Linked DNA regions of Streptomyces venezuelae. The protein of the gene in region 2 interacts with the protein of the main gene of each other region in a pairwise test. Links are inferred from orthologs where the notes say so. Each region holds a gene or a part of one and is shown on either strand. Other genes may lie near its edges. The genes, in order: DEJ48_RS31925 and DEJ48_RS25435.

Evidence for each region.
Region 1: the proteins of DEJ48_RS25435 (region 2) and DEJ48_RS31925 interact in binary tests that used the Escherichia coli proteins (3 or more experiments, as listed by UniProt). The link is inferred for Streptomyces venezuelae from one-to-one orthologs.

The regions. Positions count from the first base shown.
Region 1 is NZ_CP029192.1:7,222,349-7,233,507, reverse strand. What follows is about bases 2,571-5,522. They hold DEJ48_RS31925 (diacylglycerol kinase), read right to left. Parts: upstream 4,516-5,522; coding sequence 3,625-4,515; downstream 2,571-3,624. Other genes in these bases: tatA (Sec-independent protein translocase subunit TatA), read right to left, coding at 5,522-5,522; tatC (twin-arginine translocase subunit TatC), read right to left, coding at 4,533-5,426; DEJ48_RS31930 (DEAD/DEAH box helicase), read right to left, coding at 2,571-3,529. In the rest of the region: DEJ48_RS31935 (sensor histidine kinase), read right to left, coding at 1-352; more of DEJ48_RS31930, read right to left, coding at 719-2,570; more of tatA, read right to left, coding at 5,523-5,806; DEJ48_RS31910 (hypothetical protein), read right to left, coding at 6,016-6,213; DEJ48_RS31905 (hypothetical protein), read right to left, coding at 6,223-6,486; DEJ48_RS31900 (helix-turn-helix transcriptional regulator), read right to left, coding at 6,498-7,493; DEJ48_RS31895 (helix-turn-helix transcriptional regulator), read right to left, coding at 7,512-8,465; DEJ48_RS31890 (FKBP-type peptidyl-prolyl cis-trans isomerase), read right to left, coding at 8,600-8,974; DEJ48_RS31885 (FKBP-type peptidyl-prolyl cis-trans isomerase), read right to left, coding at 9,035-10,036; pafA (Pup--protein ligase), read right to left, coding at 10,175-11,159. UniProt on the Escherichia coli protein: In vitro phosphorylates phosphatidylglycerol but not diacylglycerol; the in vivo substrate is unknown.
Region 2 is NZ_CP029192.1:5,790,635-5,801,822, forward strand. What follows is about bases 4,695-7,675. They hold DEJ48_RS25435 (citrate synthase), read left to right. Parts: upstream 4,695-5,526; coding sequence 5,527-6,825; downstream 6,826-7,675. Other genes in these bases: DEJ48_RS25430 (ATP-dependent RecD-like DNA helicase), read left to right, coding at 4,695-5,345; DEJ48_RS25440 (heavy metal translocating P-type ATPase), read right to left, coding at 7,277-7,675. In the rest of the region: DEJ48_RS25410 (Gfo/Idh/MocA family protein), read left to right, coding at 1-208; DEJ48_RS25415 (dihydrodipicolinate synthase family protein), read left to right, coding at 205-1,365; DEJ48_RS25420 (sugar phosphate isomerase/epimerase family protein), read left to right, coding at 1,362-2,198; DEJ48_RS25425 (DUF937 domain-containing protein), read right to left, coding at 2,225-2,761; more of DEJ48_RS25430, read left to right, coding at 3,078-4,694; more of DEJ48_RS25440, read right to left, coding at 7,676-9,550; DEJ48_RS25445 (heavy-metal-associated domain-containing protein), read right to left, coding at 9,670-9,990; DEJ48_RS25450 (MerR family transcriptional regulator), read right to left, coding at 10,138-10,335; DEJ48_RS25455 (sugar phosphate isomerase/epimerase family protein), read right to left, coding at 10,547-11,188.

The DNA.
Region 1 (11,159 bases), 1.4 Mb from region 2 along the record:
CCGCGGGCGACTCGCCCTGCCGGAGCCGCCACAGCGCGTCGGGCAGGAGCTCCCTGCCCAGGCGCACGGTCTCCTCGTCGTGGGATGCGATGCGCCGTTCGAGGAAGGCGAGCCGCTGTGCGTACTGCGTGCGCTGCCCCCGGATGGTCCGGCCGCGGCGCACCGCTTCGGCGCCGACCGCGATGACCATGAGGGTCGCGACGGCGCCGCACCAGGTGACGGCGGGCCGGGACGGCGGCGCCACCGAGGCGACGGCGGCTCCGGTCGCCGCGGCCATCAATATGGCGGGCAGCAACAACACGCGCGCGTAAGGGACTTCTCGGCCACCGGGAGGCGATTGAACACTCACCATGTATGCCCTCTGAACACTCGTCTTGGGGGATGTGACGTCTCGTGTGACGTCTTGGGGAAACGACAGAACATTGGGGGGATGACGAAACGTACGATCGAAAGTTTTGGGAACAAGCGCGCGAATCAGTCGCAACTCGTTCAACTCGGCGCGCTCCGGGCGAGCTTAGTCCGCCGGAATCATCGTCGAGTCATATTCGGCAACCCTCTGCACCGGGCACACCGGGAGGCATACACTCTGCTCTTTTGCACAGCTGGCGATCGTTCGAACACATGGAGTGACACCTCGAAAACGTCGTGAAACGCCGAACGGGCGCGCCCCACGACCGAGTTGGTCGAGGAACGCGCCCGTGGCGCGACAGGGTCCGGCTCAGCCCACCGAGCTGTACGCCACCACACCCCGCAGGAGCTGGTCGACGGCCTTGCGGGCGTTCTTCGCCACCGTGCTGCCCTCACGGGGAGCCGCGGCGGAAATCTGCCCGAGGACATCGATGACCTGCTTGCACCAGCGCACGAAGTCACCGGCCGGCATCTCCGCCTCGCGCAGCACCTCGTCCAGACCCTTGTCGTTGGCCCACATGAACGCCGCCCAGGCGAAGCCGAGGTCCGGCTCCCGCTGGCCGACACCCTCCGTCTGACTGATCTTGAACTCTTCCTCCAGACCGTCAAGACGGCCCCAGATGCGCACCATCTCGCCGAGCGCCGCCTTCGCCGCGCCCGACGGCAGCTTGGGCGCGAGCGCGTCGTCGCCGACCCGCGCCTCGTACACCAACGCGGAGACACACGCGGCCAGTTCGGCCGGGCTCAGCCCCTCCCACACGCCGGCCCGCAGACACTCGCTGGCCAGCAGATCCAGCTCCCCGTACAACCGGGCGAGCCGCTTGCCGTGCTCGGTGACCTCGTCGCCCCGCAGATAGTCGAGCTCGGTCAGGAGCGCGACGATCCGGTCGAAGGTGCGGGCGATCGTGTTCGTACGCCCCTCGATGCGGCGCTCCAGCTGCGCGGTGTCACGCTTGAGGCGGTGATACCGCTCGGCCCAGCGCGCGTGGTCCTCGCGCTCGTCGCAGCCGTGGCAGGGGTGCGCGCGCAGCTCCGCGCGCAGACGTGCGATCTCTTGGTCGTCGGCGGCCGTCGCGCGCCCCTTGCGGTGCCGGTCCGGGACGATGTGCCCGGCCTTGGTGCGCAACGCGGACGCCAGGTCCCTGCGGGACTGCGGGGAGCGCGCGTTGAACGACTTCGGGATGCGCATCCGCTCCAGCGCCTCGACCGGCACCGGGAAGTCCATGGCCGCGAGGCGCTTGACCTGCCGCTCGGCCGTGAGCACCAGCGGCCGCGGCCCGTCGACGTGGTCGAAACCGCGGTGACCGTTGGCCCGCCCCGCGGGCAGTCCCGGGTCGAGGACGAGCGCCAGGCCCGCGTACTTCCCCGTCGGCACGTGGATGACATCGCCCGGCTTCAGCTTCTCCAGGGCGGTGGCAGCCGCGGCCCTGCGCTGGGCCGCGCCCTGCTTGGCGAGCTCGTTCTCCCTGTCCTTCAACTCGCGGCGCAGCCGCGCGTACTCGTCGAAGTCACCCAGGTGGCAGGTCATGGAGGCCTTGTAGCCCTCCAGGCCCGTCTCGTTCTTCTGCACCTGGCGGGAGATGCCGACGACCGACTTGTCGGCCTGGAACTGCGCGAACGACGTCTCCAGGAGCTCGCGCGAGCGGTGCCGCCCGAACTGCTCGACCAGGTTCACCGCCATGTTGTACGACGGCTTGAAGCTGGACCGCAGCGGGTACGTGCGCGTGCCGGCGAGGCCCGCCAGGTGCTCGGGGCTCATGGCACGCTGCCACAGCACCACCGCGTGCCCCTCCACGTCGATCCCGCGACGCCCGGCACGGCCCGTCAACTGCGTGTACTCACCCGGGGTGATGTCGGCGTGCTGCTCGCCGTTCCACTTGACGAGCTTCTCCAACACCACACTGCGGGCGGGCATGTTGATGCCCAGCGCGAGGGTCTCGGTGGCGAAGACGGCCTTGACCAGGCCGCGCACGAACAGCTCCTCGACGACCTCCTTGAAGGTCGGCAGCATGCCCGCGTGGTGCGCCGCGATGCCGCGCTCCAGGCCCTCCAGCCATTCGTAGTACCCAAGGACATGGAGGTCCTCGTTCGGGATCGAGGACGTGCGCTCCTCGACGATCCCACGGACCGTCATGCGCGCCTCGTCGTCGTTCAGCCTGAGCCCCGCGTACAGACACTGCTGGACCGCGGCCTCGCAGGCCGCCCGGCTGAAGATGAACGTGATGGCGGGCAGCAGGCCCTCGGCGTCGAGCCGCTCGATGACCTCGGGGCGGCCGGGCGTCCAGATCCGTGACCGCTGGCGGCGCTCCCGCTCGCGGTCGGCCTCGCGGATCATCTTGCCCTTGCGGCGGTCGCGCGGGTTGTACGAGCGGCTGGCCTCCATCCGCGCCATGCGCGTGAGGTCGGGGTTGACCGTCTTCTTCCGGCCCTCGCCCTCCTCGAAGAGGTCGTACATCCGGCGCCCGGCGAGCACGTGCTGGAACAGCGGCACGGGCCGGTGCTCGGAGACGATCACCTGGGTGTCGCCGCGCACCGTGTCGAGCCAGTCGCCGAACTCCTCCGCGTTCGACACCGTGGCCGACAGGGAGACCAGCGTGACCGACTCCTGGAGGTGGATGATCACTTCCTCCCAGACGGCGCCGCGGAAGCGGTCGGAGAGGTAGTGCACCTCGTCCATGACCACATAGCCGAGGTTCAGCAGCGCCTGCGAGCCCGAATACAGCATGTTCCGCAGGACTTCGGTGGTCATGACGACCACCGGGGCGTCGCTGTTGACGCTGTTGTCGCCGGTGAGCAGGCCCACCTTGTCCGCGCCGTACCGCTTGGCGAGGTCGGAGTACTTCTGGTTGGAGAGCGCCTTGATCGGCGTGGTGTAGAAACACTTCTTGCCCTGGAGCAGGGCCAGGTGCACGGCGAACTCGCCGACGATCGTCTTGCCCGAGCCCGTGGGGGCGGCCACGAGCACGCCCTTGCCCGCCTCCAACGCCTGGCACGCCTCGATCTGGAAGGGGTCGAGGCCGAATTCGTACATCTCGCGGAAGGACGCGAGTGCGGTGGCCTGCTCGGCAGCGCGCTTGCGCGCCGCCGCGTACCGCTCGGCCGGTGAGAGGTCCTCTGTCATCGTGCTTTCGAGACTACCGGCCACCACCGACAACGGACGATCATTATCCGAACGGTGCTGGAACGTGCCAGCTCACACGGCGTGCGCCGCGGCGCTCACGGCCCGAGGACGCGCACGGCTCCCGGCACGCACTCCGCGGTCAGCGGCAGCGCGCCGAGCGGCTCCCCGTCCGCGTAGCCGGTGATGCCGGGTGCCGCGAGCTCGACCCGCGCCGCGCGGTGCACGGTCACCTTCGGATGGTCCAGGTGCGTTCCCTTGTAGACCCGCGGGAAGACCTTGAGGAGCGTCGTGCGGCTGCAGTCGCCGACCACGGTGACATCGAACAGGCCGTCGCTCATGTCGGCCCCGGCACAGATCCGCATGCCGCCGCCGTACGAGGTGCCGTTGCCGACCGCGACGAGCGTGGCCTCGACCTCGTGGACGTCGCCGCCGTCCAGCGTGATGCGGTACGGGATCGGCTTGAACGCCGCCAGCTCCGCGACCATCGCCAGGTCGTACTTGAAGCGCCCGGTGGGCCACCGCATCCGGTTGCCGCGGTCGTTGACCCGCGAATCGAAGCCGGAGGCGAGGACCGTCCCGAACCACGTCCCGTCCACCCTCCCCAGGTCGACGTCGCGCGTGCGCGCCCCCTTGAGTGCCTCGGCCACGATCTCCCCGGCAGCGGCGGGCTCCCGCACGGGCAGGCCGAGGGCCCGCGCGAAGTCGTTGCCGGTCCCCACGGCGATCACCCCCAGCGGGGTGCGCGTCCCGGCGACGGCCTGCAGCGCGAGGCTCGCCATGCCGTCGCCGCCGACGGCTATGAGGGCCCCCGTGCCGCCCTCGACGGCCGCACGGGCCCGTCGTAGCGCGTCGGGGGCGTCCTCGCCGATGACCGTTCGCACGGAGAAGCCGCGGGCCCGCAAAGCGGAAGCGGCCGGTTGCGCTGCGTGAGCGCCCCGGCCGCGGCCCGCGGTGGGATTGACGAAGAGGGTGATCTCGCTGGTCACGGCCGGACCCTACAAGGTCAGGTCACGTCGTCGAAACCGTTCACGCGCTGATCGCTGCGTCCGGTGCCCGCCTGCTCGGGCAGCGCACGGGGCGGCCGCACCGATTCGACCTCGTCGACGTCCTGCGGCGTCAGGTCGAGGTCGGACGCCTCGTCGTCGTCGAGCTCGGCGTCGGGGTCGTTGCGGCGGCGGCGCCTGTCGTTGAGGAGGGAGATGCCGACCGCGATGAAGTACAGGACGACGATCGGTCCCGCGAGCGCGATCATGCCGACCGGGTCGGTCGTCGGGGTCGCCACCGCGCCGAAGATGAAGACGCCCATCACGACGCCGCGCCACCACGTGGCCATGCGGCGACCGGTCACCATGCCCGTCATGTTGAGCATCACCAGCAGCAGCGGCAGCTCGAACGAGGCTCCGAAGACGAGGACCATCCTGACGGTGAAGTCGAGGATCTTGTCCATCGGCAGCAGGTTCGCCGCGCCGTCGGGCGTGATGCCGAGCAGGACGCGCATGCTGACGGGGAGGATCGTGTAGGCCAGCCAGGCGCCCGCGAAGAAGAGCGGCACCGCGGCGGACACGAACCAGTACGTGTACTTGCGCTCGTTCTTGTGCAGACCCGGCGCGACGAACGCCCACAGCTGATACAGCCAGATCGGGCTGGAGACGATTATGCCGACCATGAGACTGACCTTCACCGTGGTGGTGAAGGGCGAGAGCAGGTCGTTGAAGGTCACGGTCGCGCAGTGGCCACCCGTCTCCTTCATGCCCGGCTCGCAGCGCGGCACGGGATCAGCCAGGAACTCCATCAGCTCCTGGCTGTAGAACGCCGCCACGATCGACACGACCGTGATGGCGAGGAGCCCCTTGGCGAGCCGGTTGCGGAGCTCGCGAAGGTGCTCCGCGAGGGACATCCGCCCCTCGGGGTCCTTCTCCTTCTTGCGGGCAGACTTGAGCAACCCACGTCCTCATCTCGTGCGGCAGGCCGGCCGTCGGCGCCGGCCTTGGATCAGCGCTGCGTCGTACGGTCGGTCGGCTCGGTGACCGGGCGGGAGCTGGTCACGTCGCCGGGGGCAGCCTGGATCGTGCGCTTCTGGACGGCCGGGTCGCTCGGCGGGTCGGCCGGAGCGGCGGTGTCGTCCTTGCTCTCGGACTTCATGGCCTTGGCCTCGCTCTTGAGGATGCGGGCCGACTTGCCGAGGGAGCGCGCCATGTCCGGCAGCTTCTTGGCACCGAAGAGCAGGACGATGACGACGAGGATGAGAATGATCTCGGTGGGGCCGAGCCTACCCATAGCTGTTTACCTTCTTCACCGAGGCGACAGGAGTCTGGTTGCTCGGCAGACCGGACATATATCCGATCTCCCGCGCTGGCAGCGATCGTAACCCCCCGGGGTAAACGCTCGGCAATCCCCGCGCATACTCCGAGTACGGCCCCCGCCTCGATCCCGGGCCGTATTCGCAGCGTACCCGCCCACCTCCGGGAGTTGACAGGCCGCGGACGCTAAAGAGCCCCGCGGCCCGCACGGGCCACACCGGCCGCTGCCCTCTCCAGGTCCTCCGCCGCCCGGTTGATCTGCCGTGTGGTCTCGGTCACTTGACGAGCGAGACGCTGCGCCTCCACAAACACCTTGATCGCCAATACGCCGAGGACGGCGAGACCCAAGAAGCCCGCCGCGATCGCGAGCATCGCCCAGAACATGCGCCGAGCCTAGACGGTCGAGTGCAGGCGCAGCGTCCGCACCCCGCCACCGGTGAGGAGTTCGACGATCCGCTCCCCCGCGGGCTTGCGCACCGCCGCCTCGCACTCCGGGCACGTGAACGAGTAGAAGGTGGTGCGGGCGCTCGCGCCGATCGCGAGGCGCAGCGCCCCCGCGGACAGCTCGAAGCGGGCACGGCAGTCGGGGCAGGCCGCCGTGAAGAGGACGGGCGCGGCGGCGGACCGCTGCGAGGGCACCCCCGGAAGTCCGGACATCGTCGGTGTGCTCAACGCCCCGCCTCCTGACCGTCGTGTTCCTCGTACGCCGCCGGTTCCCGCTCGTACGCGTCGAGGGCCTCGCGGGCCGCCTCGCGCGCGCTGTCGGCGAGCTGGGCCGGGGACACGATCCGCCCGTCCCTGCCGAGCCGCAGCGCGAGGCGCCGCAGCGAGGCGGGGTCCGGGGTGCGCAGCGTGATCCGCAGGCCGCCGTCGGGCAGCTCATCGGCGCTGTCGTGCGGGTAGTACTCGGCGACCCAGCGGCCACCGGGGCCCACCTCGACGACCACCTCGGGGTCCTCGGCGGCGGGCTGCACGAGCCCTTCGGAGAGGTCGCGCAGCTCCACCTCGGGCGGCGCGGACGGCTCGTCCAGGATCTTGATCTCGGCGACCCGGTCCAGGCGGAAGGTGCGCCGCGCCTCGGAGCGACGGCACCACGCCTCCACGTAGGTGTGGCCGACGCTCACCAGGCGGATGGGGTCGATCTCCCGCTCGGTGAGCTCGTCGCGCGCCGGCGAGTAGTAGCGGATCCAGAGCCTGCGCCGCTCGGAGATGGCCCGGTCGACGTCGGCGAAGACGCCGCCCTCGGACTCGAACGTCACGGAGAGCCGGGAGCTGGCACCCGCCGCCTCACCGGCCGCGGTCTCCAGCTTCGCGGTGGCGCGCAGCAGCGCGAGGCGGTCGCTCTCGCGCAGGCCGGGCAGGGTGGACACGGCACGGGCGGCGACCAGCAGGGCGGTCGCCTCGTCGGCGGCCAGGCGCAGCGGCGCCGCCACGTCGTCGGGGTTGTGCCACCAGATGCGGTCGCCGTCGGTGTCGATGTCCAGGAGGTCGCCGCCGCGGAAACTGGTCCCGCACAGCGGCAGCACGTCGAGATCGGAGATCAGCTCGTCGGTGCTGATCCCGAAGGCGCGGGCGACGTCGCCGACGTGCGCCCCGGGACGCTCCCGCAGATAGGTCACCAGCGACAGCATCCGCCGCGTCTGGTCGATGGCGTTCGAGGCCATTGCTCTGTCCGCTCCCCCTCAGCCCTTGGCCACGGCACGCAGCCGGTCCACGACGTCGGCCCGCAGCTCGGCGGGCTCGAGGACCACCACATCGGGCCCGAACTCCACCAGCCACGCGTCGAGGCCGTGGCCGTACGGAATCTCCAACTCGTCCCACCCGTCGTCGCCCGCCTGCACCGCGACGGCCTTGGCGCGCAGCGGATAGCCGGCGTCCGTGCGCAGCCGGATCAGGGCGGTGCGGTCGGCGGTCTCCCCCGCCCAGCCCGCGACGGTCTCGCGGACCGTGACGACATCCGGGACGTCGGCGGTGTACTTGCCCGCGCGGGCCCGCACCTTCCCGGTGATGCGCGAGAGGCGGAACACGCGCTCGGCGCCCCGGTCCCTGTCCCAGCCCGCCAGGTACCAGTGGCCGCGCCAGCACTCCAGCGCCCACGGCTCGACGTGGCGCTGCTCGGGGCGGGCGGCGGTGGCCTTGCGGTAGTCGAAGACGACGGGGCGGCGGTCCCGGCAGGCGAGCATCAACGGCTCGAAGGACGCCTCGTGCGCGGGGATCCGCGGCTCCAGGGCGCTGTGCGACCCGTACGGGTCGACGTCCTCGGGCAGCCCCGCGGCGCGCAGCTTCTGCAGGGCGCCGCTGGCGGCACCGGCGAGGCGGGCCTGCTGCCAGACCTTCGCGGCCAGACCGAGCGCCGCGGCCTCCTCGGCGTCCAGGGTGATGGCGGGCAGTCGGTTACTGTCGCGGCGGGCGAGGTAGCCGACCTCCCCTTCCAGGTTCTCCACGGTCTCGATGACCAGGCCCAGCTCGCGCAGATCGTCCTTGTCGCGCTCGAACATCCGGTTGAAGCTGTCGTCCGACCCCGCCTCCAGATAGGCCTCGATCGACTCGCGCAGCTCCCGCTTGCTGAGCGGCCGCCGGGTCCCGAGCAGGCACAGCGCAAGATTCATCAGCCGCTCGGCCTTGGCAATGGCCATCGACGCCCTTTCTCGGCTGTTCAGATTGTGCTTCCGACCGATGACCGTACCGCCCCGGGGTGTCCGGGCAAAAGCCGAGGGCCCATGCCGGACAGGCATGGACCCTCGGCGAAAGGATCAGGTCACAGACGTCCTCAGACGGAGACCAGATCGCAGACGAAGATCAGCGTCTCGCCGGGGGCGATACGGCCGCCGCCGGCACCGCGGTCGCCGTACGCGAGGTGGGCCGGGATGGTCAGCTCGCGCCGGCCACCCACCTTCATGCCCTGCACGCCCTGGTCCCAGCCGGAGATGACCTGACCGGCACCGAGCTGGAACTCCAGCGGGTTGCCGCGGTTCCAGCTCGCGTCGAACTCCTCGCCCGTGCTGAAGGCGACGCCCACGTAGTGGACCTTGACGAAGTCGCCCGCCTTGGCGACCGCGCCGTCACCCTCCCAGATGTCCTTGATCTGAAGGTCGGCCGGCGGCTCGCCGACGGGGAAGTCGACCTCGGGCTTGTCAATGCTCACGAAAATGCTCCTGCTTTGATACGAAAGGTCAGCGCGGACAGTCTTGCATCCCTGAGGACGTCACATCTTCGCGAGGATGTCCACGGTGAAGATCAGGGTGGAGTCCTTCTTGATGGAGCTGCCCTGCGGGGGCTGGTCCCCGTACCCCAGCTCCGGGGGGATGACGATGAGGACGCGGCTGCCGACCTTCTTGCCGGTCAGACCCTGCGCCCAGCCCTTGACGACCTGAGCGAGCTGGAACGACGCGAGCTGCTTGCGCTTGTACGAGGAGTCGAACTCCTTGCCGTCGGCCCACAGCACGCCCTTGTACTGGCACAGGAGGCTGTCGGTCTCCTTGACCTCGTCACCGTCGCCCTCCAGCACGTACGAAGCGACGAGCTTCTTCGGCGGCTTGGTCTTCGGGACGTCGACGGAGGGGGCCTTGCCGTCCGTGTTCGTGCCGACCTTGGGCAGGTCCTTGTTGGACTGCGCCACCTCCTTGCCCTTCGCGGAGCTGGTGGCGGAGAAGGTGCCCACGAGGTCGACGACGAACACGAGGGTGTCCGTGCCCTTGATGCCCGCCTGCTTGTTGCCCTCCTCGCCGTAACCCATCTTCGGCGGGATGGCGAGCTCCACACGGCTGTCGAGCTTCTTGCCGACCAGCGCCTGGTCCCAGCCGGGGATGACCTGGCCGGTGCCGATCGGGAAGACCGTGGGGTTGCCCCGGTCGTACGAGTTGTCGAAGACCTTGGCCGTCGCCCAGATCTGGCCGAGGTAGTTGGCCTGCAGATAGTCGCCCTTCACGACCTCCTTGCCCTTGCCCTCGATGAGGGTCTTCACGGCGAGGTCGGAGGACGGCTTGCCCGAGCCCTTGGCGACGGTCGGCTTCTGACCGAACTTCGTGCCCTTCGTGATCTCGGGCAGCGGTCCGTCCACGATCTTCGCGGTCGGCGGCTTCGAGGAGTCGTTGGTCGGGCTGTCACTGGGCTTGGTCTTGTCGGCCTTGTCGGTCTTGTCGTCACCACAGCCTGCCAGCGTGAGCAGGCCGGCCGGGACGGCAAGGAGAAGTGAGCGTCGGCGCACGGTGGGGGCCTCGTATCGGTCGATCTTGTGGGTTGGCGTGCGCGCAACTCTACGGCGTGAGAAGGGCGCCGTACGAGGAACGTACGGCGCCCGTGTTGCGTTCCCACAACGCCACACGGGACGTTGGGGCCACATGGGTCACATACCGGCGATCAGCTTCTCCACCCGGTCGTCCACCGACCGGAAGGGGTCCTTGCACAACACCGTGCGCTGTGCCTGGTCGTTGAGCTTGAGGTGGACCCAGTCGACCGTGAAGTCACGGCGCTGCTCCTGCGCCCGCCGGATGAAGTCGCCGCGCAGCCGCGCGCGGGTCGTCTGCGGCGGCACCGACTTGCCCTCGAAGATCTTCAAGTCGTTGCAGATCCGGGCGGCTTGCCCCTTCTTCTCCAGGAGGTAGTACAGCCCCCGCCGACGGTGGATGTCGTGGTACGCGAGGTCTATCTGCGCGACCCGCGGATGCGACATGGTCATGTTGTTCTTCGCCCGGTACCGCTCGATGAGCTTGTACTTCATGACCCAGTCGATCTCGGTGCCGATGCGGTCGAGGTCCTCCGACTCGATCGCGTCCAGCGTGCGGCCCCACAGCTCCAGGACCTGCTCGACCGTCCCGGTGCGGATGCCGCGGCGGTCGACGAAGTCCACCGCCTTCTCGTAGTACTCGCGCTGCACTTCGAGGGCCGAGGCCTCGCGGCCGCTGGCCAGGCGCACCTTGCGGCGGCCCGTGATGTCGTGGGAGACCTCGCGGATGGCCCTGATCGGGTTCTCCAGAGTGAGGTCCCGCATGACGGTGCCCGCCTCGATCATGCGCAGCACCAGATCGGTGGCGCCGACCTTGAGGAGCATGGTCGTCTCGGACATGTTCGAGTCACCCACGATGACGTGGAGCCTGCGGTACCGCTCGGCGTCCGCGTGCGGTTCGTCGCGGGTGTTGATGATCGGCCGGGAACGGGTGGTCGCGGAGGACACCCCTTCCCAGATGTGCTCGGCACGCTGGCTCACGCAGTACACGGCGCCGCGCGGAGTCTGCAGCACCTTGCCCGCGCCGCACAGCAGCTGCCGGGTGACGAGGAACGGGATGAGGATGTCCGCGAGCCGGGAGAACTCCCCGTGACGGGCCACCAGG
Region 2 (11,188 bases):
CCGTGACCAGTGGCAGGAAGTGCCCGACAACGGAGACTTCGACAACGGCTTCAAGGCCCAGTGGGAGCTCTTCCTCAAGCACGTCTACGCGGACGGCCCCTACCACTGGGACCTCCTCGCGGGCGCCCGCGGCGTGCAACTGGCCGAACTGGGGCTCAAGTCGTCCGCCGAGGGCCGGCGCATCGACGTACCGGAGATCGCGCTGTGACCACGCTCCTGCTCCCCGTCGCAGGCGGCGGCACGCGCGCGTACACCCCGTCCGCCGAACCGCCGCCCACGGCCGTCGGCGGCCCCCCGCTCGCCTCGCGCACCGTCTTCTCCGCCGCGCACGTCGTCGCCGACCCGTTCGCCGACGTGTCCCCCGACGGCCCTGCGGCCGTCGACTGGGATGCCACCCTCGCCTTCCGCCGCCACCTCTGGTCGCACGGCCTGGGCGTCGCCGAGGCCATGGACACCGCCCAGCGGGGCATGGGCCTGGACTGGGCGGGGGCGGCCGAGCTGATCCGGCGGTCGGCCGCGGAGGCGAAGGCCGCCGGGGGACGCATCGCCTGCGGCGTCGGCACCGACCAACTCACGGGCCCCGCCAGCCTGCCGGAGGTCAGGAGCGCGTACGAGGAGCAGCTCGCCCTCGTCGACGCGGCCGGTGCCCAGCCGATCCTCATGGCGTCCCGCGCCCTGGCCGCCGCGGCCACGTCACCGGACGCCTACCTGGAGACGTACGGCCATCTCCTGCGCCAAGCCCGTGAACCCGTGATCCTGCACTGGCTCGGCCCCATGTTCGACCCCGCCCTGGAGGGCTACTGGGGCGCCGCGGACCTGGACGCGGCCACCGAGACCTTCCTTGAGGTCATCGCCGCCCACCCCGACAAGGTCGACGGCATCAAGGTCTCGCTCCTGGACGCCGACCGCGAGATCGCCCTGCGCCGCCGCCTCCCCGACGGCGTGCGCTGCTACACGGGCGACGACTTCAACTACCCCGAACTGATCGCCGGGGACGACCACGGCTTCAGCCACGCCCTGCTCGGCATCTTCGACCCCCTTGGCCCCCTCGCGGCGGAGGCGGTGCGAGCCCTGGACACCGGAGACGTGAAGCGGTTCCGTGCCCTCCTGGACCCCACCGTCGAGCTCTCCCGGCACCTCTTCCAGGCCCCTACCCGCTACTACAAGACCGGCGTCGTCCTGCTCGCCTGGCTCGCCGGGCACCAGACGCACTTCACGATGGTCGGCGGCCTCCAGTCGGCCCGCTCACTGCCCCACCTGGCCCGCGCCTACGAACTGGCCGACGGCCTCGGCCTGTTCCCCGACCCGGCCCTCGCCGCCCACCGCATGCGATCCCTGCTCACCGTCCACGGAGTGCCCCAATGACCGAGCAGGTGCCGTCGTCGCGGCTGAGCGTCAACCAGGAGACCATCAAGCAGTGGTCGCTCCCCGAACTCGCCGAGGGCTGCGCCAAGGAGGGCGTCGGGGCCGTCGGCCTGTGGCGCGCGCCCGTCCAGGAGCACGGCGTCGAGCGCACCGCCCGCCTCATGCGGGACACCGGCCTCACGGTGACGAGCCTGTGCAGGGGCGGCTTCCTCACGGACATCGACGAGGCGGCACGCGCGCGTGCCCTCGACGACAACCGCGCGGCGGTCGACGAGGCGGCGGCGCTCGGCACGGACACCCTGGTCCTGGTCTCGGGCGGCCTCCCGGCCGGCAGCAAGGACCTGGCGGGGGCGCGCGAGCGCATCGCGGACGCGCTCGCCGTCCTCGGGCCCTACGCCGAGGAGCGGGGCGTGCGCCTGGCCATCGAGCCGCTGCACCCGATGTTCGCCTCGGACCGCTGCGTCGTCTCCACCCTGGGCCAGGCTCTCGACCTCGCGGAACGCTTCCCCGCGCACCAGGTCGGCGTGGTCGTGGACACGTACCACGTGTGGTGGGACGACCAGGCGCCCGCGCAGATCGCGAGGGCGGGCCGCGGCGGTCGTCTGCATGCCTTCCAACTCGCCGACTGGATCACGCCGTTGCCCGCGGGCGTGCTGCTGGGGCGGGGGCAAGTGGGGGACGGGTGCATCGACTTCAGGGCCTTCCGGGCGGCCGTGGACGGCGCCGGATACCGCGGCCCGATCGAGGTGGAGATCTTCAACGAGGAGCTGTGGGCGCGGGACGGGCGGGAGGTGTTGAGGGAGACGGCCGATCGGTTCCGCGCGCACGCGTGAGGCACGTTCGTCGTCCCGGTGCCTGCCTACTTCTTGCCGCCCAGGATCTGGCCCAGCAGATCACCGAGGCCGCCGCCGGAGGAGGGCGCGGAGCCGCTCGGGGCGCCGCCGGGTCCCTTGGTCCGCGCCGCCCTCTTGGAGAGCACCGCGAGCACCACGGGGATCAGCATCTCGATCACACGCGTGACCTTCGCCGCCGGAATGCCGGTCTTCTTGGAGACCGCGTTCGCCACCGGCCTGCTCATCTTCGCGAGCATGCCGGCCATCATCCCGCCCCCGGCGAGCCCACCGAGGCCGCCGAGGGTGGCCACACCTTGCAGGGTCGGATCGGCGGGCCCGACCTCGTCGAAGGCCTGCCGCACCTCGTCGGCCTCCGCGGGGTCGGCGGCGCGGCCCTGGATGTCTCCGGAGAGCGCGGACACGGTCGTGCCCACGACGTCCTGCGCGCCGGACGCGTCCGTGTCGAGCAGGCCCGCGATCTCCTGGAGCCGGTCGTCGCCGAGCTCGTCCAGGACGTCCTGCTCGAAGGACCGGGGCTCAGAGGTCTGGGAATCATCGGTCATGCGACAAACGCTACGTCCGCCCCGCTTTGTCAGCACCTGGAGACGGTCTGGCGGCGGTCTGGAGACGGGCAAAAAAAGTTGGCAACACCGTGCAACCCTCCGGGCACGAGGCGTGTCGTATATGGCGTCAGGGCTTATGAGGGGGGAACCAGGATCTGGGGGGATCCGGGGGTATCCGGGGGGATCGCGAGTTCTGACAGGGGAGGGAAAACCCGAAGGGGTCCGGCTGGGAGGCCGGGCCCCTTCGAAGTTCCCCGGGCCGTGCGGTTGTCCACAGGCGCGCCGCGCTGTCGGTGCCGGGCGGTAGCGTCGGATCATGTCGAGTCCAGCTGCGGCGACGGCGGTGCTCGAGGGGGTCCTCGAACGCATCACGTACGCCAACGAAGAGACGGGTTACACGGTCGCGCGCGTCGACACGGGCCGCGGCTCCGGTGACCTGCTCACCGTCGTCGGCGCGCTGCTCGGCGCCCAGGCGGGCGAATCGCTGCGGATGCACGGCCGCTGGGGCTCCCACCCGCAGTACGGCAAGCAGTTCACGGTCGAGAACTACACGACGGTGCTGCCCGCCACCATCCAGGGCATCCGCCGCTATCTCGGCTCCGGCCTCATCAAGGGCATCGGCCCGGTCATGGCCGACCGCATCACCACCCACTTCGGCGTCGACACCCTCGACATCATCGAGACGGCGCCGAAGCGCCTCGTCGAGGTGCCGGGCCTCGGCCCCAAGCGGACGAAGATGATCGCCGCCGCCTGGGAGGAGCAGAAGGCCATCAAGGAAGTCATGGTCTTCCTCCAGGGAGTCGGTGTCTCCACCTCGATCGCCGTGCGCATCTACAAGAAGTACGCGGACGCGTCGATCTCCGTGGTGAAGAACGAGCCCTACCGCCTCGCCGCGGACGTCTGGGGCATCGGTTTCCTCACCGCCGACCGCATCGCGCAGTCCGTGGGCATCCCGCACGACAGCCCGGAGCGCGTCAAGGCCGGTCTCCAGTACGCCCTTTCGCAATCCACCGACCAGGGGAACTGCTACCTCCCCGAGGAGCGCCTCATCGCCGACGCGGTGAAGCTCCTCCAGGTCGACACGGGCCTGGTCATCGACTGCCTGGCCGAGCTCGCCGGGGAGGAGGAGGGCGTCGTCCGCGAGGCGCTGCCCGACCCGGACGGGGGCGACGACATCGCCGCCGTCTACCTCGTGCCGTTCCACCGCGCCGAACTGTCCCTGGCCGGACAGCTGTTGCGGCTCCTCAAGGCCGGCGACGACCGCATGCCCGCCTTCCGGGACGTCGCCTGGGACAAGGCGCTGGCCTGGCTCGCGGCCCGCACGGGCGCCGAGCTCGCGCCCGAGCAGAAGGAGGCGGTCAGGCTCGCCCTGACGCAGAAGGTCGCCGTCCTGACCGGCGGGCCCGGCTGCGGCAAGTCCTTCACGGTCCGCTCGGTCGTCGAGCTGGCCCGCGCGAAGAAGGCGAAGGTCGTCCTCGCCGCCCCGACCGGCCGCGCCGCCAAGCGCCTCGCCGAGCTCACCGGAGCCGAGGCCTCCACCGTGCACCGCCTGCTCGAACTGAAGCCCGGGGGAGACGCGGCGTACGACAAGGAGCGGCCGCTCGACGCCGATCTGGTCGTCGTCGACGAGGCGTCGATGCTCGATCTGCTGCTCGCCAACAAACTGGTGAAGGCCGTCCCGCCCGGCGCCCACCTGCTCTTCGTGGGCGACGTGGACCAGCTGCCCAGCGTCGGCGCGGGAGAAGTGCTGCGCGACATGCTCAGCGACGAGAGCCCGATCCCCGCCGTCCGCCTCACCCGCATCTTCCGGCAGGCCCAGGAGTCGGGTGTCGTCACCAACGCCCACCGCATCAACTCCGGTGTCCCGCCCATCACCCAGGGCATGAAGGACTTCTTCCTCTTCGTCGAGGAGGAGACCGAGGACGCGGGTCGCGTGACGGTGGACGTCGCCGCGCACCGCATCCCCAAGAAGTTCGGCCTGGACCCGCGGCGCGATGTGCAGGTCCTCGCCCCGATGCACCGCGGTCCCGCCGGCGCGGGAAACCTCAACGGCCTCCTCCAGCAGGCCATCACACCCGCCCGGCCCGACCTGCCCGAGAAGCGGTTCGGCGGCCGGGTGTTCCGTGTGGGGGACAAGGTCACTCAAATCCGCAACAACTACGAAAAAGGGCAGAACGGCGTCTTCAACGGCACGGTCGGCGTCGTCACGGCCCTCGACGCCGACGAGCAGCGGCTCACCGTCCGGACGGACGAGGACGAGGAAGTTCCGTACGACTTCGACGAACTGGACGAGCTCGCCCACGCCTATGCGGTGACCATTCACCGCTCCCAGGGCAGTGAATATCCGGCGGTGGTGATCCCGGTCACCACCGGCGCGTGGATGATGCTGCAGCGCAACCTGCTCTACACCGCCGTGACACGCGCCAAGAGGCTGGTCGTTCTGGTCGGTTCGCGCAAGGCTCTGGGGCAGGCAGTGCGCACGGTCTCCGCGGGCAGGCGCTGCACGGCCCTGGACTTCCGGCTTTCCGGGCTTCCCGGGCGCCGCGGAGCAGGCCCTGGACGTTTTGATCGATCAAACGAGTAGGAAACCTCACACAGCACTTCCGGAACCGGGGCGAAGGGGGCAGGATGAGCAGGTTGGCGGCACTGAGTGCCGCCAATAGGCCCAATGGTCGACCCCGAGTGCACTCTCCAGGGCCAAATGGGGGATGGTAGAGACAGTCAGGGCACCTCGAAGAAGAGGCACAACGTCGGTGAGGGATGACGTGAGCGAGAACGCTAACAACGGTGTAGTACTGCGGTACGGCGACGACGAGTACACCTACCCGGTGATCGAGTCGACCGTGGGCGACAAGGGCTTCGACATCGGGAAGCTCCGCGCCCAGACCGGTCTGGTGACCCTGGACAGCGGCTATGGCAACACCGCCGCCTATAAATCCGCCATCACCTATCTCGACGGCGAACAGGGCATCCTCCGGTACCGCGGCTACCCGATCGAGCAGCTGGCCGAGCGCTCCACCTTCACCGAGGTGGCGTACCTCCTGATCAACGGCGAGCTGCCGAAGGTCGACGAGCTGGCCACCTTCAAGAACGAGATCACGCAGCACACCCTGCTGCACGAGGACGTCAAGCGGTTCTACGACGGCTTCCCGCGCGACGCCCACCCGATGGCGATGCTGTCGTCCGTGGTCAGCGCGCTGTCGACGTTCTACCAGGACAGCCACAACCCGTTCGACGAGAAGCAGCGTCACCTCTCGACGATCCGCCTTCTCGCCAAGCTTCCGACGATCGCGGCCTACGCGTACAAGAAGTCGCAGGGCCACCCGGTCGTCTACCCGCGCAACGACCTCGGCTACGTCGAGAACTTCCTGCGCATGACGTTCTCGGTGCCCGCCGCCGAGTACGAGCTGGACCCGGTCGTGGTCAACGCTCTCGACAAGCTCCTGATCCTGCACGCGGACCACGAGCAGAACTGTTCGACGTCCACCGTGCGTCTGGTCGGCTCCTCGCAGGCGAACATGTTCGCCTCGATCTCCGCCGGCATCTCGGCTCTGTGGGGCCCGCTGCACGGCGGCGCCAACCAGTCGGTCCTGGAGATGCTCGAGGGCATCCAGGCCTCCGGCGGCGACGTCGACACCTTCATCCGCAAGGTGAAGAACAAGGAAGACGGCGTGAAGCTCATGGGCTTCGGGCACCGCGTCTACAAGAACTTCGACCCCCGGGCGAAGATCATCAAGGCGGCGGCGCACGACGTCCTCTCGGCGCTCGGCAAGTCCGACGAGCTGCTCGACATCGCGCTGAAGCTGGAAGAGCACGCGCTGGCCGACGACTACTTCGTCGAGCGCAAGCTCTACCCGAACGTCGACTTCTACACGGGCCTCATCTACCGCGCGATGGGCTTCCCGACCGAGATGTTCACGGTCCTGTTCGCCCTCGGCCGGCTGCCGGGCTGGATCGCCCAGTGGCACGAGATGATCAAGGAGCCGGGTTCGCGCATCGGCCGCCCGCGCCAGATCTACACGGGTGAGGTCCTCCGCGACTTCGTCCCCGTCGAGGGTCGCTGACCCTCCGGTCGCACCTCGGCTCTCCGCAGAGCGGAAAGCGCCCCGCCATCGATCCCCCCACGGGTCGACGGTCGGGGCGCTTCCCTTTTTCCCGGTGCGGATTCCCCCCACGGGATCCGGCCGGGCGTCTGTGGCGTGCCCTGCGGTCTGCCGGGACGCGTACGTACGGGAGGGCCGCTCAAAGCTCCCCGGTGCACGTGCCCCGGCAACGCAATATCCAGGAACATCCCCCAAGATGTCCCTCGATGTCAGGAAGACGTCCCCCAAGACATCTTCCTGCATCGCCCCATTAGACTCGCGACCCCCCTCAATGGTTACGTTCCAAACACTGTGATCTGCGTCTCCTGCATATGTCCAGTAGATGCGCAAGATCCCCGATATGTGGATCTCGGGAATCGGGTGAAGGTGCTGAAACGACCTTGTGAAGACGGTATGTGAACGTCCGCGATCGTTATCTGAACGTCCTCAACCGAAGACTGTTGGTGACCACGAAGACCGACGAGAAGGCCATCGCGGCCCCCGCGATCATCGGATTGAGGAGACCGGCGGCGGCGAGCGGCAGTGCGGCGACGTTGTAGCCGAAGGCCCAGAAGAGATTGCCCTTGATGGTGGCGAGGGTCTTCCGGGAGAGCCTGATGGCGTCGGCCGCGACCCGCAAGTCCCCGCGCACCAACGTCAGGTCGCTCGCCTCGATCGCCGAGTCCGTGCCGGTGCCCATCGCGAGGCCCAGATCGGCGGTGGCGAGCGCGGCCGCGTCGTTCACACCGTCCCCGACCATCGCCACGACCTTGCCCTCCCCCTGAAGTCGCCGTACTACATCGACCTTGTCCTGCGGCAGCACCTCCGCGAACACCGCGTCCGGCGCGATCCCCACCGCGTCGGCGACCGTCCGGGCGACGGCCTTGTTGTCGCCCGTGAGCAGCACCGGCGTCAGGCCGAGCGACCGCAGCTCGCCCACCGCCTCCGCACTGGTCTCCTTCACGGCGTCCGCGACGGCCAGGACGCCGCGTGCGGCGCCGTCCCAGGCGACCAGGACGGCCGTGCGCCCGGCGGCCTCCGCGTCGTCCCGCAGCTTGGCCACGGCCTCCAGGCCCGTCACCCCGGCCTCCGCCAGGAGCCGTTCGCGCCCGGCGACCACCTCGTGCCCGTCCACCGTGCCGCGCACCCCGGCCCCGGCGACGTTCTCGAACCGCTCCGGTACCGGCAGCTCGCCGGCGTCGAGGCCGAGGCGCTCGGCGGCGCCCGCCGTGACGGCGCGGGCCACCGGATGCTCGGAGGCGTGCTCCAGGGCGCCCGCGAGGCGGAGCAGCAGCTGCTCCTGGGTGTCCCCGACGACGTGGACGTCCGTCAGCTCCATCCGGCCCGTCGTCACCGTCCCCGTCTTGTCCAGGACGACGGTGTCGACGCGGCGCGTGGACTCCAGGACCTCGGGGCCCTTGATGAGGATGCCGAGTTGGGCACCCCGGCCGGTGCCGACCATGAGGGCGGTCGGTGTGGCGAGGCCGAGCGCGCAGGGGCAGGCGATGATCAGGACGGCGACGGCGGCGGTGAACGCGGCGGTCGCGTCGCCCGTGGCGCCGAGCCAGCCGCCGAGCGTGCCGACGGCGATGAGGAGCACCGTGGGCACGAAGACGCCGGCGATCCGGTCGGCGAGGCGCTGGACCCGCGCCTTGCCGGTCTGTGCGTCCTCCACGAGCCGCGCCATCCGCGCGAGTTGGGTGTCGGAGCCGACGCGGGTCGCCCGGACGACGAGGCGCCCGGAGACGTTCACGGTGCCTCCGGTCACGGCGGCGCCGACGCCCACGTCGACGGGCACGGACTCGCCGGTCAGCATGGAGGCGTCGACGGCTGAGGCGCCCTCGTCGACGGTGCCGTCGGTCGCGACGGTCTCCCCGGGACGTACGACGAACCGGTCCCCGACCGCCAGTTGCCCCACCGGCACGCGCCGCTCCGTGCCGTCCCGCAGGACCGCCACGTCCTTGGCGCCCAGTTCGAGCAGGGCGCGCAGCGCGGAGCCCGCCTTCCGCTTGGAGCGGGCCTCCAGCCAGCGGCCGAGCAGGATGAACGTGACGACGCCCGCGGCGACTTCGAGGTAGACGGTCGAGGCGCCGTCGCCCGGCGAGGCCGTGAAGTCGAAGCCGTGCCGCATCCCGGGCATCCCCGCGTCCCCGACGAACAGCGCCCACAGTGACCAGCCGAACGCGGCGAGCGTGCCGACGGAGACCAGCGTGTCCATCGTCGCGGCCCCGTGCCGCAGGTTGGTGAACGCGGCGCGGTGGAAGGGCAGTCCGCCCCACACGACCACCGGCGCGGCCAGCGTCAGCGAGAGCCACTGCCAGAAGTCGAACTGCAGGGCGGGGACCATCGCGAGCAGCACGACGGGCAGCGACAGGACCGCGGAGACGATCAGGCGCTGCCGCAGGGTGTCGGGCTCGGTGATGTCGGCGGTGGTGGGGGCCGGGCCGCCGTCGGGGGCGGCGTCGAGGGGCTCCGGCGGGGGCGGCACGATCTCCTCGGCCGTGTAGCCGAGCTTCTCGACCAGTGCGATCAGCTGGGCGACCTCGACCGCCGCGCCGTCCTCGGTCTCGCCGAACGAGACCTTCGCCTTCTCCGTGGCGAGATTGACCGTGGCGGTCACGCCCTCCATGCGGTTCAGCTTCTTCTCGATGCGCGACGAGCAGGAGGCGCAGGTCATCCCGCCGACGGCGAGTTCGACTTCGTTCATGACTCTTTCGTACTGCTTCCGGGATCGTGGGACGGCTGCGGGCCCTGTGGTGTCGGTGTCGACACCACAGGGCCCGGGTACCCGGCAGGCCGCCGGTCGTGCGGCGCGGCCCGGCAGGCTCAGGCCTTGACGCCGGCCAGCTCGTAGCCCGCCTCGTCGACGGCGGCGCGCACCGCGGCCTCGTCCAGCGGGGCCTCGGAGTCCACGGTGACCAGGCCCGTGGCGGCGACCGCCTTGACGGAGGTGACGCCCGCGATCTCCGAGATCTCGGCGGACACCGCGCCCTCGCAGTGCCCACAGGTCATGCCCGTCACCTCGTACACGGTGGTGACGGCGCCCTGCGGAGCGGCGGCGTCGTCGGAGTGGCAGGACCCGCTGGGGGAGCAGCAGGACCCGTTCGTCTCGGAAGCGGCCTGCGGGAGCTCGGTGTGGGCGCTCATGTCGTTCTCCTCGGGGGTGTGTACGTATGCGGCGTAGCGTGCTTGAGGGGGCCCGGGAACCCCGGCGACCTCCTGACGCACTCGAGACTATACCCCTAGGGGGTATTTTCTCAACGGAGTGGGGTCGCGTGCGGCGGGGTCGCGTGGTCAGCCCCTGCGTCCCCGGTTGCCGGGCCTGGCCGCCACCCAGGCGCGGACGGTGTCCGCGTACCAGTAGGGCTTGCCGCCCTCGACGTGGTCGGGGTCGGGCAGCAGCCCGTGCTTGCGGTACGAGCGGACCGTGTCGGGCTGCACACGGATGTGCGCGGCGATCTCCTTGTACGACCAGAGCCTGCGGTCGGTCATCGGTGGCACCTCCCTGCGTGCGCCCAGGGCGGCCGGAGAGGCCGACGGGGGAGCTGGGCGCGACGCGCGGCGATCACTCAGCCTGTGCCCGGTGAACGACGCAGAGTGACCGCCGGGAGGCAGCTGTCGCCTCCCTGTGACGCAAGACCCGCGTACGTGAGACATGTGTGACAGGACGGGATTGTTTGTGACAGAAGAGACGCATGCGGGTCTACGCGCCGCAGGACCTCAGGAACGAGCGGGTGCGGCGGGCGATCGGCAGCGGCTTGCCGGGGTCGCACGGGTACATGTCCTGCTCCACGATGGCGAAGAGCTCGACCCCCAGCTTCTGCGCCGCGGCGAGGACGGGCTCCAGGGCGGGCACCCCGGCGGGCGGCTCGCACATCACCCCGCGCGCCACCGCGGGCCCGAACGGCACCTCCTCGGCCCGCACCTCGGCGAGCACCGCCGGGTCGACCTGCTTGAGGTGCAGATAGCCGATCCGCTCGCCGTACGTCTCGATGAGCTTGACGCTGTCGCCCCCGCAGTACGCGTAGTGCCCGGTGTCCAGGCAGAGCGAGACGAGGTCCGCATCGGTGGCGTCGAGGAAACGGGTGACGTTCTCCTCGGTGTCGATGTGCGTGTCCGCGTGCGGGTGGACCACGACCCGCAGGCCGTAGCGCTCGCGGACCTCGTGGGCCAGGCGCTCGGTCTGGGTGGTCAGTTCGCGCCATTGCGCGGGCGTGAGGACGCGGTCCTCCAGGACCTCGCCGCTCTTGTCGTCGCGCCAGAAGGACGGGATGACGACGAGGTGCTCGGCGCCCATGGCCTGCGCGAGCGCCGCGTTGTCCGCCACGTGCGCCCAGGTCCTGTC